Regions from separate parts of the Rhodoplanes sp. SY1 genome, predicted to be linked through region 3. Evidence: predicted binding sites of a transcription regulator. Region 3 holds the regulator's gene; each other region holds the start of a gene.

Region 1 (3,952 bases), on a different contig from region 3:
CGCCTTGCGGGCGGCGTCGATCAGCGCGTCCATCTCCTTGTTCTGGTAGCTCATGGTGTTGAACAGCGCGTTCTGGCCGTGATAGCACCAGAAGAAGAAGTACTCGGGATAGTCGAGCCAGCCCGAGAAGAAGTTGGAGATCAGCGGCATCTCCTTCTTGGTCATCTCGGCGCGCCAGCTCGAGCCCGGCACCTTGTTGATGGTCGCCTTGATGCCGATCTGGGCGAGGCTCTCCTGTACCAGCACGCACAGCGGCTCGTTGACGGCGGCGAAGCCGAGATCGAACGAGAGCGTCGTCTCGAAGCCGTTCGGCAGGCCGGCCTTGGCGAGCAGCGCCTTGGCCTTGGCGAGATCCGTCACATAGCCGTGCGGCTGCGGCCAGGCGACCGAGAGGGCGGCGCCCTCCGGCGCGCCGAACATCGGCTTGGCGAGCCCGAACATCACGGCGTCCATGATCTTCTGATAGGGGATCGCGTAGGCGACGGCCTGGCGCACCTCGAGCTTGTCGAAGGGCGGCTTGGTCACGTTCATGCCGATGTACTGAATGCCGTTGCCGATCGGGCTCGACACCACGGCCACCTTGCCGGCCTGGCTCAGCTCGACGAAGTCCTTGTTGGGCAGGTCGAACGAGATGTCGGCGTCGCCGCGCTCGATCAGGGCGCGCCGGTTGCCGGCGGACGGCACCATGCGCCACACGATGCGCTTGATCTTGGGCAGCGGCCCGCCCTTCCAGGTCTCGTTGCGCTCGTAGATCACCTCGGTGCCGGGCGTCCACTTCGTCACCTTGTAGGCACCGCCGCCGGCCGTGTTGGCCTTGGCGTACTCCATCGCCCACGGGTCCTTCTCGGTGGCGTTCTTCTTCATCAGCGCGGAATTGAAGATCGACGGGACGATCACGGCGATGTCCGGGATCGTCAGCTTGTCCTTGCGGATGAAGTCGACCCGGAAGGTGTGGTCGTCGACGACGACGAACTGCTCGGGCTTCTCCAGCGAGCCGGCCTTCATCTGGAAGGTCGGGAAGCCGCCGACCGTCACGGCGCGGTCGAACGACCACTTCACGTCCTTGGCGGTCACCGGGGTGCCGTCGTGGAAGGTCGCGTCCTTGCGCAGCTTGAAGGTCGCCGAGGTGTCCGTGACGTTCCAGTCCTCGGCCAGCTCCGGCGTGTACTTGTCACGGTCGTAGGAGGCGACGCCGTTCTCCAGGGTCTTGGTGCCGTGCGAGATCAGCCGGTCGTAGCAGTTCCAGGCGACCTCGTAGCCGGGGCGGTTGGTGCCGACGCCGTGGATGTCGAGATTGTTCGGCCCGCTCTCGGAGACCAGCAGCAGCGTCTCGTTGCGGGCCTGCGCCTTGGCCTCCGACCAGATCGCCGGGGCCGGGAGCATGCTGCCGGCCGCCAGGGCCGTCATCGATTTGAGGACGTCACGACGCTTCATTCTCGTTCTCCGAATGGCAGGGCGGGGGCGCGGGGCGAGAGACATTCCGCAAGCCGCGTGCCAACTCGGCCGAGCGCGCCGCATCGACGGCGCAACCGCTTGAGTTCGCGAGAGAAGGTGCGCCGGGGACGGGAGCGCCCAGGTCGGCCGACCGGGGGTGAGGCGCGCCTCGATTGCATACAAGAGAGGGCGGTATGGCTAATGAGTAGGCAGGCCTGAGAGTGTTCTTCCGGCTCGGGCCGCTCGTCGGCGGCGCCGGTCACAATCGTCACATCACTGTAATACGAGCGGCCTACGCGATCGGTTCGGACCCCGGCCCCGGCCGCGGCGCGTCATCGGACAGCCGCCGGTGGGCGACGGGGCGCACATGGAGACTTCGCGATGCGCGTTCGCCGCCTCGGCGCCCTTCTCGGCGCCCTCGCCCTCGCCCTGCAGCCGTTCACCGCCGCCGCGCTCGATGCCCGCTACACCGACGCCGACGGCGATCTCGTCGCCGACACGCCGACCGATCCCAAGCAGTGGGTGGATCCGTCGACGCTGATCTTCGCCTACACGCCGGTCGAGGACCCTGCCGTCTACGCCAAGGTGTGGGACGGCTTCCTGCGCCACATGGAGAAGGTGACGGGCAAGAAGGTGCAGTTCTTCCCGGTGCAGTCGAACGCCGCCCAGCTCGAGGCGATGCGGGCCGGCCGCCTGCACGTCGCCGGCTTCAACACCGGGTCGAACCCGATCGCCGTCAACTGCTCGGGCTTCGTGCCCTTCGCCATGATGGCCTCGCTCAAGGGCGAGTACGGCTACGAGATGGAGATCATCACGTATCCGGGCTCCGGCGTGACCAAGCCGGAGGAGATCCGCGGCAAGAAGATGGCGTTCACGTCGCAGACCTCGAACTCCGGCTACAAGGCGCCGTCCGCCCTGTTGCGCGAGAAGTTCGGGCTCGAGCCGGGCAAGGACTACGAGCCGGTGTTCTCCGGCAAGCACGACAACTCGGTGATCGGCGTGGCCAACAAGGACTATCCGGTGGCGGCGATCGCCAACTCGGTGATGCTGCGCATGCTGGCCCGCAACGTGGTCAAGAAGGATCAGCTCGTCTCGATCTACAAGTCGCAGACCTTTCCGACCACCGGCTACGGCATGGTCTACAACCTGAAGCCCGAGCTGGCCGCCAAGGTGAAGGAGGCGTTCTTCTCGTTCGACTGGACCGGCAGCGATCTGCTCAAGGAGTTCCAGTCGACCGAGCCGCCGCAGGAGAAGTTCATCCCGATCACCTTCAAGCAGCATTGGGAGGTGGTGCGCGACATCGACAAGGCGATGGGCGTCTCCTACGACTGCAAGGGCTGATCCGACGAGCACTGTCACGGGCGAGAGTGGAGCCGGCATGCTGCGGATCGAGGGCTTGCGAAAGCAGTACCGCACCGGCGACGCCGCGCTGCGCGGCGTCGACCTCGTGGTGCCGGCCGGCGAGGTGATCGGCCTGATCGGCCCGTCGGGCGCCGGCAAGTCGACGCTGATCCGCTGCGTCAACCGGCTGGTCGAGCCGACCTCCGGCCGCATCCTGCTCGGCGACGACGAGGTGACGGGCGCGTCGCGCCGCGCGCTGCGCCGCCTGCGTCGCCGCATGGGCATGATCTTCCAGGAGTTCGCGCTGGTCGAGCGGCTCACCGTGATGGAGAACGTGCTGGCCGGCCGGCTCGGCACGGTGCCGTTCTGGCGGAGCCTGACGCGCCGCTTCCCGCCCGACGACGTGCGCAACGCCTTCGCGACGCTCGACCGCGTCGGCCTCCTCGATCACGTCGACAAGCGCGCCGACGCGCTCTCTGGCGGCCAGCGTCAGCGCGTCGGCATCGCCCGTGCGCTCTTGCAGGATCCCGACCTGCTGCTGATCGACGAGCCGACCGCGAGCCTCGACCCGAAGACGTCGCGGCAGATCATGCGGCTGATCGGCGAGGTCTGCGCCGAGCGCCGCCTCGCCGCCATCGTCAACATCCACGACGTCGCGCTCGCCCAGATGTTCCTCTGCCGCATCGTCGGGCTCAAGGCCGGCGAGGTCGTCTACGACGGGCCGTCGTCCGGGCTCGACGCCACGGTGCTGACCCGCATCTACGGCGAGGAGGATTGGACTCGCACGGCGCGCGCGGGCGAGGCCGAGGCGGACGAGGACGGTCAGGCGTCCACGTCGGGGCTCGCGGTCCCGCCTGCGTCCGCGTCCGCGCCGCCGATCGCGGCGCTGCGCGCCGCCGCCGAGTGACGCCGTGACGCTCGCCGCCGCATCCTATCCCGATCACTGGCGCCGCCCGCCCTTCGTCGCGCGCCCGTGGCTGCGCGTCGCGCTCTATGGCGGCGCGATCCTCTATCTCGTCCTCGCCGTCGGCTCGGTCGAGGTGAACGGGGCGCGGCTCGCGGAGGGCCTCCAGCGCGGCGCCCGCCTGCTCGCCGGCTTCATGAGCCCGGACTTCGCCAGCCGTTGGGGCGACATCGTGCTCGGCATGCGCGAGAGCCTCACCATGACGGTGACGTC
Region 2 (3,952 bases), on a different contig from region 3:
GCCGGTCGAATGGATCGCGAGCGCCAGCACGCCGGGCAGGGCGCCGAGCCCGAAGGCGATCACGAACAGGAGCGCGAACACCATCTCGGGGACGGTGCGGCAGAATTCCAGAAGCCGCCGGGTGACGACTCGAACGATCCCGCGCCGCTCGAGATTCGCGGCGGCCAGGAAGCAGAGCACGAAGGCTCCGATGCCGCCGGCGAGTGTGCCGAGCCAGGCGATCAGGAGCGTGTCGACGAGGAGCCCGAGCCAGTCGTCGATATTCCAGAACCACTCGGCGAGATCGGCGCCGAGATTGCGCCAGGTCAGCGGCGGCACCAGGTTCCAGACATAGGCCGGCAGGCGATGGGCGTTGGCCGCGAGCTTGCCGGGATCGACCTCGCCGGCCACGGCCGCGAGCCCGATCGCGACCGTCAGGATCGCGAGGCCGAGCAAGGTCCGCAGACGCCGCGCCGCGACGGCGGCGCGGTACTGCGCCGCCGCGCGTTCGAGCTGCTCGGGACCGAGGATGACGACGGCGGAGACCATGGCGGACGTTTCGGGCGGGACGTTTCGGGACCGGGGGCCGTCCGGGGACGGCCCCGGTCCGCGGATCAGGAGGCCTTCTTCTTCTTGCGCAGGTCGTCGACGAACCGCACGAGCTCGATCACCGGCTCGTAGTCCTTGTGGCTGACCGCCTGGAACGGGAGCTGCTTGCCGTCGTAGATGGCGTCGAAGGCCGCCTTGTCCTTGGTCGCGACATTGAGCACCGCGTCGCGGATCGCCGCCTTGAGGCCCGCCGGCAGCGCCGTCAGATAGGCCATCGGCGAGTTCACGATCAGATCGGACTTGAAGACGATGCGGAAGTCCTCGGCCTTTGCCATGCCCTTGCGGGCCATGCGCTTGAGGTTCGACTCGGTCTCGTCGTTCCACCAGTTGAAGGCGGCGTCGCAGGTGCCCTGCTGCACGCCGATCACCGCGTTCTCGTGGCTGCCGGCATAGACCACCTTGGCGAAATAGGTGTCGGGGTCGAGCCCCATCTTGTGCATGGCGTAGCGCGGCACGTTATTGCCGGAGGTCGAGTTCGGGTCGACCAGGCAGAGGTTCTTGCCCTTCAGATCCTGGATGCTCTTGTACGGGGACTCGGCCTTCACGTAGAGCACCGAATAGTAGCCCTTGGTGCCGTCGGCGCTGACCTCGATGGCGAAGGGCTCGATCTGAGCGCCGGTGATGACGGCGCGGGCATACGAGGCCGGGCCGTACATGGCGATGTGGATGTTGCCGGCGCGCTGGCCCTCGACCACGGCGGCGTAGTCGTTGGCGATGCGCAGCGTCACCTTCACGCCGAGCTCCTTGGCGAGATAGTTGACGAACGGCGTCCAGCGGTCGGTGGTGCCGGAGGCGTTCTCGTCCGGGACCTTGGCGAAGATCAGCTCCGGAACCTGCGCCTTGTAGTCCTGCGCCAGCGCCGCGGGTGCGGCGAGCGCGGCGGCGAGCGCGCCGGCGAGAACGATGCGACGGTCGAGCATGCGACGTCTCCTGTGGTCGTCGTCAGGGGAAGAGCGGGAGGGGGTCAGGCCGCGGCGGCTTCGCCGACCGGCGCCCCGGGGCGCAGCGGGTCGAGCCCGGGGGCGTGATCGATCACGTCGGCGGCTTCGAGACCGTAGATCTCCCGCGCCAGCGCGTCGGTGAGCTGCGCCGGCGCGCCGTCGAACACGACGGCGCCGGCCGCCATGCCGATCAGCCGGTCGCAATAGTCGCGGGCGATGTCGAGCGAATGAAGATTGCACAGCACCGTGATGCCGAGATGCTTGTTGATGCGCAGCAGCGCGTCCATCACGACACGGGTGTTGCGGGGATCGAGCGAGGCGATCGGCTCGTCGGCCAGAATCAGCTCCGGCTCCTGCACCAGGGCGCGGGCGATGGCGACGCGCTGCTGCTGGCCGCCCGAGAGCGTCTCGGTGCGCTGCGCCGCGAGGCCGGCGATGTCGAACTGTTCCAGCGCCGAGAGCGCGATCGCCTTGTCGGCGTCCGGCCAGGCGCCGACCACGGCGCGCCACGACGGCACCGTGGCGACGCGTCCCATCAGAACGTTGGTCAGCACATCGAGTCGGCCGACCAGATTGAACTGCTGGAAGATCATCGCGGCGCGGCGGCGCCACAGGCGCAGGTCGCGCCCCGACAGCGCCGTCACCTCGACGCCGTCGAACACGATGCGGCCCTCGCTCGGGTCGATCAGCCGGTTGATCATCCGCAACAGCGTCGACTTTCCGGCGCCCGAGCGGCCGATGACGCCGACAAACGCGCCACGCTCGATCTCGAACGACGCGTCCGCAACCGCAGTGTGGACGCCGAAACGACGGGACAGGCCTTCGACGACGAGCATCAGCGACCCCTTCGTGCGCCGGCCCATCGATGAGACGTCCGATGGGACGGCCGATGCATGCGGCGGATGATCGGCTTCCGATGTGACAGGCGTGCGTCGCATCGGGACGACGATATCGCGTGCCGCCTCGCGGAAGGCCTTGCGGACCGGGTGAAATCGGGGAAGGTCAGCGTTTCGTCATCGCGCCGATATCGGCGTGTCACGACACCGTGTCCAGCGTTCCGGCCGCCCGGCCTCGAAGGACCCCGCCATGAGCAAGACGCTGTCTCCGGTTCCGCTGATCGACCCGAGCGCCGACGTGCGCGACAGCCGGCTCGGTCGCTTCACCGAGGTCGGTCCCCGGACCAAGCTGCTGGAGACCGTGCTCGGCGACTACTCCTACGTCGTCAACGACAGCGACATCGCCTACACGACGTTCGGCAAGTTCTGCTCGGTCGCGGCGATGACCCGGATCAATCCCGGCAACCATCCGATGCAACGCGCCAGCCAATCGCACTTCACCTATCGGGCGAGCGCCTACTTTCCCGGCGAAGCCGACGAGGCGGCGTTCTTCGCGTGGCGGCGCAGCCGTCACGTCACCATCGGGCACGACGTGTGGATCGGCCACGGTGCCGTCGTCCTGGCGGGCCGCAGCATCGGCACTGGCGCCGTGGTCGCGGCCAATGCGGTGGTCACCAAGGACGTGCCCGACTACGCGATCGTGGCCGGCAATCCGGCCCGGATCGTGCGCCGGCGGTTCGAGGACCACATCGCGGCGAGGCTGATCCGCCTCGCCTGGTGGGACTGGAGCCACGAGGCGCTGCATCTCGCGCTGCCGGATTTTCGCGCGCTGTCGATCGAAGCCTTCCTCGACACCTACGAGAGCCGGTCCGCGGCGGCGCCGCGGGCGGTGACGACCGGCAGCGGCGGCGATCAGGGCGGCCGCGGCCAGAGCGAGGTGACGGCGTGACGAGCGCTGCGTTTCCAGGGCGTGACGAAGCGCCTGCCGGCCTCGTGGTCACGGGCGGCGCCGTCCTGATCGACGGGCGCTTCACCGACGCGACCGTGAAGGTCATGCAAGATGGATCGATCGCCCCGGCCGGGCGCGACAGCGGCGGGCCGACCCTCGACGCGACCGGGCTGCTGGTCCTGCCCGGCATCGTCGACATTCACGGCGACGCCTTCGAGCGCCAGATCATGCCGCGGCCGGGCGTCGACTTTCCGCTCGACGTCGCCCTCCACGAGACCGACCGCCAGGTTGTCGCCAACGGCATCACCACGGTGTTCCACGGCGTCACCTGGTCGTGGGAGCCGGGATTGCGCGGTGCCGACAATGCGCGGCGGCTCGTCGCCGCCATCGAGGACCTGCGTTCCGGGCTCGCCGCCGACACCCGCCTGCACCTGCGGCACGAGACGTTCAATCTCGACGCCGAGGCCGAGATCGCCGACTGGCTCGCGGCCCGCCGGATCGACATCCTCGCCTTCAACGACCACATGACCCTGACCGTGGAGGCGACCGGCCGTGCCGCCAAGCTCGCCCGCATGGTCGAGCGGTCCGGCCTGTCGCACGAGGCGTTCATGCAGCTCGTCGCGCGTGTGGTGGCGCGG
Region 3 (3,952 bases):
GTTCGAGCGCCGGTGGTGATCAGGTGACAGGGAGTCCCGCCCGATGAACAGCATGGTCCAGCTCGACTCGGCGACCGCGGTCGCCGCGGCCGCCGCGGTGGCGGGCAACCCGGTCAAGATCGTGGCGCAGGGCGTCAACGTCTATTACGGAGACAAGCACGCGCTGCGCGACGTCGACCTCGACATCCAGGAGCGCGCCGTGACGGCGCTGATCGGCCCCTCCGGCTGCGGCAAGTCGACCTTCCTGCGCTGCCTCAACCGGATGAACGACACCATCGTGGGCTGCCGGGTGACCGGCAAGATCACCATGGACGACCGCGACATCTACGACCCGCAGCTCGACGTCGTGCAGCTGCGCGCCCGCGTCGGAATGGTGTTCCAGAAGCCGAACCCGTTCCCCAAGTCGATCTTCGAGAACGTCGCCTACGGGCCGCGCATTCACGGGCTCGCCCGCAACAAGGCCGAGCTCGAGGAGATCGTGGTGACCAGCCTCAAGCGGGCCGGCCTGTTCGAGGAGGTGAAGGACCGGCTCGGCGATTCCGGCACCAGCCTGTCGGGCGGCCAGCAGCAGCGGCTCTGCATCGCCCGCGCCATCGCGGTGAGCCCGGAGGTCATCCTGATGGACGAGCCGTGCTCGGCCCTCGATCCGATCGCCACCGCGAAGATCGAGGAGCTGATGGACGAGCTGCGCGAGAACTACACGATCGTCATCGTCACCCACTCGATGCAGCAGGCGGCCCGGGTGTCGCAGCGCACCGCCTTCTTCCATCTCGGCGTGCTGGTCGAGATCGGCGTCACCAGCGACATCTTCACCACGCCGAAGGACCGGCGGACCCAGGACTACATCACGGGTCGCTTCGGGTGACCGCCGTGGCGGCGGACGAAGACGACGACCGAGAAACCGACGTTCCGGAGAATCCCCCGATGGGCGAACATACCCACAAGGCCTTCGACACCGACCTGCAGGATCTCGCCCGCATGGTCGCCGAGATGGGCGGCATGGCGGAGCAGCAGATCTCCGACGCCACCGAGGCGCTCGACCGCCGCGATCTCGCGGCCGCCCAGCTCGTGGTCGCCGCCGACTCGCGCATCGACGCGCTGCAGCGCGAGATCGAGGCCAAGGCGGTGCTCACCATCACGCGCCGCCAGCCGATGGCGGTCGACCTGCGCGACATCGTCGCGGCGATGCGCATCTCCAACGATCTCGAGCGGATCGGCGACCTCGCCAAGAACATCGCCAAGCGGGTCGTCGTGCTCGATCACGAGTTCCGCGCCCAGCAGGTGATGCGCGGCGTCCAGCACATGACCGAGCTGGTGCTGTCGCAGATCAAGGACGTGCTCGACGCCTACGCGCGGCGCGACCTGCAGAAGGCGGTCGCCGTGTGGCGGGCCGACGAGGAGATCGACGCCGTCAACAACTCGCTGTTCCGCGAGCTCCTCACCTACATGATGGAGGATCCGCGCAACATCGGCATCTGCATCCACCTCCTGTTCTGCGCCAAGAACATCGAGCGGATGGGCGATCACGCCACCAACATCGCCGAGTCGGTCTACTACATGATCGAGGGCAAGTCGCTCCTCGACGAGCGCCCGAAGAGCGACACGACGTCGAGCACCGTGGTTCCGTTCGACGCCTGACGGACACGCGCCTCCGCCGCCGGGCGACCGCTATTCCCGAGAGGACCTTGAAGCCGATGGCCGCGCGCATTCTGATCGTCGAGGACGAGGAGCCGCTGACGCTGCTCCTGCGCTACAATCTCGAGGCCGAGGGCTACGCGGTCGACGCCGCCGGCCGCGGCGACGACGCCGATCTCCGTCTCAAGGAGAGCCCCCCGGATCTCGCCATCGTCGACTGGATGCTGCCCGGCCTGTCCGGCATCGAGCTGATCAGGCGGTTGCGCGCCCGCACCGAGACGCAGCAGCTCCCGGTGATCATGCTCACGGCGCGCGGCGAGGAGGGCGAGCGGGTGCGCGGCCTCGCCACCGGCGCCGACGACTACATCGTCAAGCCGTTCTCGGTGCCGGAGCTGCTCGCCCGCATCCGCGCGCTGCTCCGCCGCACCAAGCCGGAGCGGGTCGCGTCGGTGCTGACCGCCGGCGACATCGAGCTCAACCGCGACAAGAAGCGGGTGGCGCGGGCGGGGCGTGACGTGCCGCTCGGCCCGACCGAGTTCCGTCTGCTCGAGTTCCTGATGGAGAACCCGGGCCGCGTTTTTTCACGCGAGCAGCTTCTCGATCGGGTGTGGGGCCGCGACGTCTATATCGACGAGCGCACCGTCGACGTGCATGTCGGCCGGCTGCGCAAGGCGCTCAATCGCGGCCAGCGTTCCGACCCGATCCGCACCGTGCGGGGCGCCGGCTACGCCCTCAACGACCGCTACGGCGGCGCCGAGGCGTGACGCCCAGGGCGTGATACCTGCGACGTGATACCTGCGGCGTGACACCGCGAGCGGCGGCGCGAGCCGCCGCAGCTCACCGGCTCGAATGCCTCGCGGGGCACTCGCGAACGGCGTGCGCCCCCGACATCGCGCGGAATGCATCGGCGACATGGCCGGACTGCGGGGCCGCAGGCCGCCGCGCGATCCCGCAACGACGTCATCCGGCGCACACCGTCTCGTCGTCCGGCGCAGGGCGTTTCGGCGGCCGGCTGGGCCGGACGCCGTTCTCGTCGCGGATCAGATCCGCCCGAGGCGCTTGTCGCGGCGCCGGTCGACCGGCTGATAGGCGATCCGCGCGTGGTAGCCGCAATAGGGCAGCCCCTCGCTGGTCCGGCCGCCGCAGAAGAAGAAGTCGGTCGAGCCGGGATCGCCGACCGGCCAGCGGCACTTGCCCTCGCCGAGCTCGAGCAGCGTGCAGCGCTGGCCCATCGGCACCACATTGGCGACCGCCTCGACCTCCTGCTCGTACTCGACCTCGTAGACGGGGGCGCGCGCCAGCGCCGTGTTGCCGCGCATCGCCGGCCGCGCGACGCGCAGCACCGGCGCCGCCGCGCGCGGCTTCCTGGCCCGCGGCACCGCCGCCGCGGGACTCTTGGCGCGCCCGGACAGGCCCAGCCGGTGAACCTTACCGATCACCGCATTGCGTGTGATTCCACCGAGCTCGACGGCGATCTGGCTCGCTGAGAGACCGTCGTTCCAAAGCTTCTTGAGAAGTTCCACGCGCTCGTCGGTCCACATGTGTTCCTCTTCGCCCCGTGGCGCGAGATCACTCTCGTCGAATCCGTCATCGCCGCGCGGCGGTGCCTCTCCACCGGCGGGTACGCAGGAACAGACGTGAAACTTAGAGAGCAGTCCGCCGCACGAGATGTCGTATGATAGCGAAGAAAACGCTACAATATCGCGCGAGTCCCCCGCAAGAGTCCCCAGTATTGCATCCACAATTCATGGCCCTTTCGAGTCCGTACGTGCGATGACGGATGCGGCGCGTCCGGTTGACACCGGGCGGCCCGGACCTAAAATGTACCGTCCGTGCCGCCCCCGAGGCGGCACGATTCATTTCGTGGGCCGCTCGATTCACGAGTCGCCATAAGAAGTTCGGCCATGTCGCATCTGCTGCCGACCTACGCGCGCGCTGACCTCGCCTTCGAGCGAGGCGAGGGCGCGTGGCTCGTCTCCACCACGGGCGAGCGCTACCTCGATTGTCACTGCGGCGTCGCCGTGAACGCCCTCGGCCACGCCCATCCGGTGCTGGTCGACGCGCTCAAGGCGCAGGCCGAGAAGGTGTGGCACGTCTCCAACCTGTTCCGCGTGCCCGACGCCGAGCGCCTCGCGGCGCGCCTGTGCGCGGCGAGCTTCGCGGACCTGGTGTTCTTCTGCAATTCCGGCGCCGAGGCGATGGAAGGCGCGATCAAGGTCGCGCGCAAGTACCACGCGGCGAACGGCGCGCCGGAGCGCGACCGCATCGTCACGTTCGAGGGCGCCTTCCACGGCCGCACGCTGGCGACGCTCGCGGC
Region 4 (3,952 bases), on a different contig from region 3:
GGTATCGAGCGGACCCCGCGGAAGAGGCTACGGCGACACATGACATACAAGGATCGAAAGGCTCGATCGGACGTCGCCGGTGCCGCGACCGCGTTGCGATCCGCGGCACGCGGGCGCGGCCGTGCCGCACGGCCCGACGCGGCGGCGGCGCGCTCCGCGCCTCCCCTCGCGGCCACCGCGGCGTCCCGCCCCTACGACTTCCGCGAGCAGATCGGGCATCTGCTGCGGCGCGCCTACCAACGCCACGTCGCCATCTTCCAGCAGAACGCCGCGGACGCTCAGCTCACCGCCGTGCAGTTCGTCACCTTGTGCACCCTGCGAGAGCGCGGACCGAGCTCGCAGAGCGAGCTGGTACGCGCGACCGCGGTCGACCAGGGCACTATCCGGGGCATCATCGAGCGGCTGACCGCGCGCCGCCTGGTGGCGATCACGACCGACGGCGACGATCGCCGCAAGGTGATCGTCCATCTCACGGCCCGCGGTTCGGCGATGATCGATCGCATGGTGCCGAGCGCGCATCACATCACCGAGCTGACGATGGGAGACCTCGCGCCGGTCGAGCGCGTCGCGCTCGTCCATCTCCTGCGCAAGATGACGGGCGACACGGCCGGCCCCTGACCGGGCGACCCGTGCGTGGTCGCCCGTCATCCGCGGCCGTCGCGGCGGCCGATCGATCCGTCCATGGAGGCCGCTCCCACGCGGCCGCCCCGTTTCCTCCCGCGCGGTTCCATGCCACAAGGCGCGCGCAGCAGGAGGATGGCATGTCGGCAGCGCCGCGCCGCCGCGTTCGCCGGGGCGAGCCGATCCCGGTGTGGCGGCAGATCGAGATCGACCTGACATTCGAGATTCGCACCGGCTTCTTCGGCCCGGGAGACCGGCTACCGTCCGAATCGGAGCTGGCGAAGGCCTACGGTGTGCACCGGCACACCGTGCGGGTCGCGCTCGCCCGGCTCGCAGACGAGGGGCTCGTCGTCGCCCGTCAGGGCAAGGGCGTGTTCGTAGCGCGGCGGCCGGTCGAGTACGCGGTGACGCGCGAATCGAAGTGGAGCGAGTTCGAGCAGCGCCTCGCCGCGCGACCCGACGGCAAGCTGCTGCGGTCCTCGCGGCGCACCGCGAACGCCGAGCTCGCCGCCCTGCTCGCGATCGCGCCGGGGAGCGAGCTCCTGGTGCTCGAGTCGCTGCGGCGCGCCGGTCCGGGTGTGTCGGCCTACTGCTACCACGTGTTCGAGCACGCCCGCTTCGCCGGCGTCGACGAGGCGTTCCGTCGCTTGCGCAGCTACACGCCGGCGCTCGCCGAGCTCGGCCATCCGGAGTTCTTCCGGACCAGGACCTGGATCGACGGCCGGCTGCCGCGTGCCGACGAGGCGCGGGCGCTGGCCGTCGGCTCCGATACGCCCGTCATGGTGATGAGCTACATCGACGCCGGGCGCGACGGCGCGCCGATCCTGTTCGGGTCCGCCGTGGTGCCGGCCGGGCGGCTGCGGTTCCGGGTCGACAGCCCTTGAGCCGCGCTGGGAGCGCTCCGGTGTCACATCCCCGTCAGCTTGTCCAAATAACCTAGACAAGTTGCCCGGCCGTCGATGCGCCACGGGGTCCGCGGGCCCGGTGCCGTCCGCCTCCGGGCCCGCCGATCCGGAGAGACCGAGCCCATGTTGAACCGCCGCCGCTTTCTCGCCACCACGGCCGCCGTCGGAGCCACGCTGGCCGCCCCGGCCGTGCGCGCGCAGTCGCGCCAGACCATCAAGATCGGCCTCGCGCCCCAGCAGGCAACCCAGGCCGAGACCCGCAAGGTGTGGGAGCCGATCTACAAGATCGTCGCCGACCGCATGGGGGTCGGGCTCGAGCTGACCGTCGCCAACGACTGGGCCGGCATCTCGGTGGCGCTGGCGAGCGAGCAGATCGACGCCACCCAGATGGGGCCGTGGGGCTACGTGCTGGCGCGCGCCAAAGGCGAAGCGCGCATCGCCTGCACCATGCTGGTGAACGGCGAGCCGACCTATCGGGCCGTCATCGTCGCCCGCCCCGGGCTGAAGATCGAGAAGTGGCCCGACGACGCGCGCGGCCTCTCGATGCAGATGCTCGACGTCGGCTCCACCACCGGCTGGATGGTGCCGACCCACTGGTTCCGCCAGCGCGGGCTCGAGCCCAAGACCTTCTTCGGCCGCTACGCCGAGGGCGCCTCGGCGGCCGCCGCCCAGGTCGCCGCCGCCAACGGCCAGGTCGACCTCGCCACCGGCTGGGACATCCACCGCAACACGATGATCCGCAACGGCACGATCAAGGCCGACTCCAACACCGTGGTGTGGCAGTCCGATCCGCTGCCGAACGAGGTCGTCGCGGTGCGCCGCAGCTTCCCCGAGGAGATGCGGGTCGCGTTGCGCGACGCGCTGGTCGGCCTCACGGACGAGCAGAAGAAGCTGCTGCCGTGGCCCTACACGGGCTTCGTGCCCGGCACGCACGCGCCCTACGAGGTGCTGGAGAAGATGGGCCGCGAGCTCGGCGTGCTGAAGGCGTAGAGCCCCGTCCGCCGCGCTCCCCTTTCCGCTCATGCCCGCGCAGGCGGGCATCCAGGAGCGTCGTGCCGTGCCGCTCCCGGGTCCCCGCGTTCGCGGGGACGAGCGGACATCGGGACCGATCCATCCGGTCCGGTCCGACGTGACTTGAATCGGGTCCGCGGGAAACGGACGAGCTTCGAGCCCGGCATGCCGCGCCGGAGCCGACATGATCATTTCAGGAGTCTCGGCTTGACCGACCATCCCGTCCGCGGCGCCGACGGCCGTTATCTGGAACCGCGGATCGATCCGTTCTCCCGCACCGTCGTGGTGCGGGCACTGGTGCTGCTGGGGCTCGCCGTCGCCTTCGCCTTCTGCCTGAAGCTCGCCGAGGTGAACCCGGCCGCGCTCGCCCGCGGCTTTCCGCGTCTCCTCGAATGGGCGTCGAAGGGCTGGCCGCCCTATCTCGACGATCTCGACGTGTTCGCCTGGCGGGCCGTCGAGACCGTGGCGATCGCGACGGTCGGCACGGCCGCCGCGACCCTGATCGCCTTCCCGCTCGCCGTGTTCGTCGCCCGTAACGTCACGCCCTCGCCGCTCTTGTCGTTTCCGGTGCGCTGGGTCGTCAACACATTCCGGGCGATCGACACGGTGGTGTTCGCGCTACTGTTCGTCACCGCGGTCGGGCTCGGGCCGTTCGCCGGCGTGCTCGGGATGATCGTCCACTCGGTCGGCGTGATCACCAAGCTGTATGCCGAGGCGATCGAGACGATCCCGAACGCACCGCTCGAGGCGGCCGCCATGTCGGGCGCCAACCGCACCAAGATCGTCAGCTACGCGATGCTGCCCTCGGTGCTGCCGAGCCTCGCCTCGGTGTCTCTCTACGTGTGGGAGGCGAACGTGCGCACCTCGACGATCCTCGGCATCGTCGGGGCCGGCGGCATCGGCATCGAGATCAAGGCGGCGATCGACCTGCTCGACTTCCAGAAGCTGCTCACCCTGTCGGTCATCGTGCTGATCATGGTGACGGTGATCGACCAGCTCTCGGCCTGGCTGCGCCGCCGGCTGGTGTGAGGACGCCCATGACCGCCCATCCGCATCTGCCGCTCGCCGCCCTCGCGCTCGACGCTCCCGCGTCGCTGGCCGCGGCAGCGGCTCGGCCCGACCCGCTCACGCGGGACGAGGCCGCCGCCTTCGCGCTGCGACACGTGACGAAGCGCTATCGTGAGACGACGGCGCTCGACGATGTGTCCTTCGCGGTGCGGCCGGGCGAGCTCGTCGCGCTGGTCGGTCCGTCGGGCGCCGGCAAGTCGACGGTCTTCCGCGCGCTGACCCGGCTCGTCACGGCGGATGCGGGCCAGGTCGAGGTGCTGGGCACGCGGATCGATGCACTGCACGGCCGCGCATTGCGCGACGTGCGCCGAAGGATCGGCCTCATCTTCCAGCAGTTCAACCTGATC

What was found. The regulator PhoB, encoded in region 3, activates phosphate uptake and scavenging genes when phosphate is short. The targets are predictions, from matches to a motif close to TGTCATNNANCTGTCAT.
Region 1: phnD (phosphate/phosphite/phosphonate ABC transporter substrate-binding protein) is a predicted target of PhoB. The motif match lies at 1,701-1,717, and genes of this name have one in related genera.
Region 2: phnC (phosphonate ABC transporter ATP-binding protein) is a predicted target of PhoB. The motif match lies at 2,541-2,557, and genes of this name have one in related genera.
Region 4: phnD (phosphate/phosphite/phosphonate ABC transporter substrate-binding protein) is a predicted target of PhoB. The motif match lies at 1,527-1,543, and genes of this name have one in related genera.

What each region holds. Positions count from the first base shown of each region.
Region 1 is NZ_JBEOMB010000007.1:40,042-43,993, reverse strand. It holds gene ABTU92_RS02230 (ABC transporter substrate-binding protein) at 1-1,434, opposite strand, end outside; gene phnD (phosphate/phosphite/phosphonate ABC transporter substrate-binding protein) at 1,816-2,775, shown strand; gene phnC (phosphonate ABC transporter ATP-binding protein) at 2,813-3,682, shown strand; gene phnE (phosphonate ABC transporter, permease protein PhnE) at 3,687-3,952, shown strand, end outside.
Region 2 is NZ_JBEOMB010000040.1:26,921-30,872, reverse strand. It holds gene phnE (phosphonate ABC transporter, permease protein PhnE) at 1-528, opposite strand, end outside; gene phnD (phosphonate ABC transporter substrate-binding protein) at 594-1,508, opposite strand; gene phnC (phosphonate ABC transporter ATP-binding protein) at 1,553-2,365, opposite strand; gene ABTU92_RS11770 (chloramphenicol acetyltransferase) at 2,616-3,314, shown strand; gene ABTU92_RS11765 (alpha-D-ribose 1-methylphosphonate 5-triphosphate diphosphatase) at 3,311-3,952, shown strand, end outside.
Region 3 is NZ_JBEOMB010000100.1:54,288-58,239, forward strand. It holds gene pstA (phosphate ABC transporter permease PstA) at 1-19, shown strand, start outside; gene pstB (phosphate ABC transporter ATP-binding protein PstB) at 44-865, shown strand; gene phoU (phosphate signaling complex protein PhoU) at 925-1,638, shown strand; gene phoB (phosphate regulon transcriptional regulator PhoB) at 1,695-2,399, shown strand; gene ABTU92_RS22230 (GcrA family cell cycle regulator) at 2,676-3,176, opposite strand; gene ABTU92_RS22235 (aspartate aminotransferase family protein) at 3,540-3,952, shown strand, end outside.
Region 4 is NZ_JBEOMB010000033.1:2,076-6,027, reverse strand. It holds gene ABTU92_RS09920 (MarR family winged helix-turn-helix transcriptional regulator) at 40-618, shown strand; gene phnF (phosphonate metabolism transcriptional regulator PhnF) at 762-1,505, shown strand; gene phnD (phosphate/phosphite/phosphonate ABC transporter substrate-binding protein) at 1,650-2,516, shown strand; gene phnE (phosphonate ABC transporter, permease protein PhnE) at 2,745-3,566, shown strand; gene phnC (phosphonate ABC transporter ATP-binding protein) at 3,575-3,952, shown strand, end outside.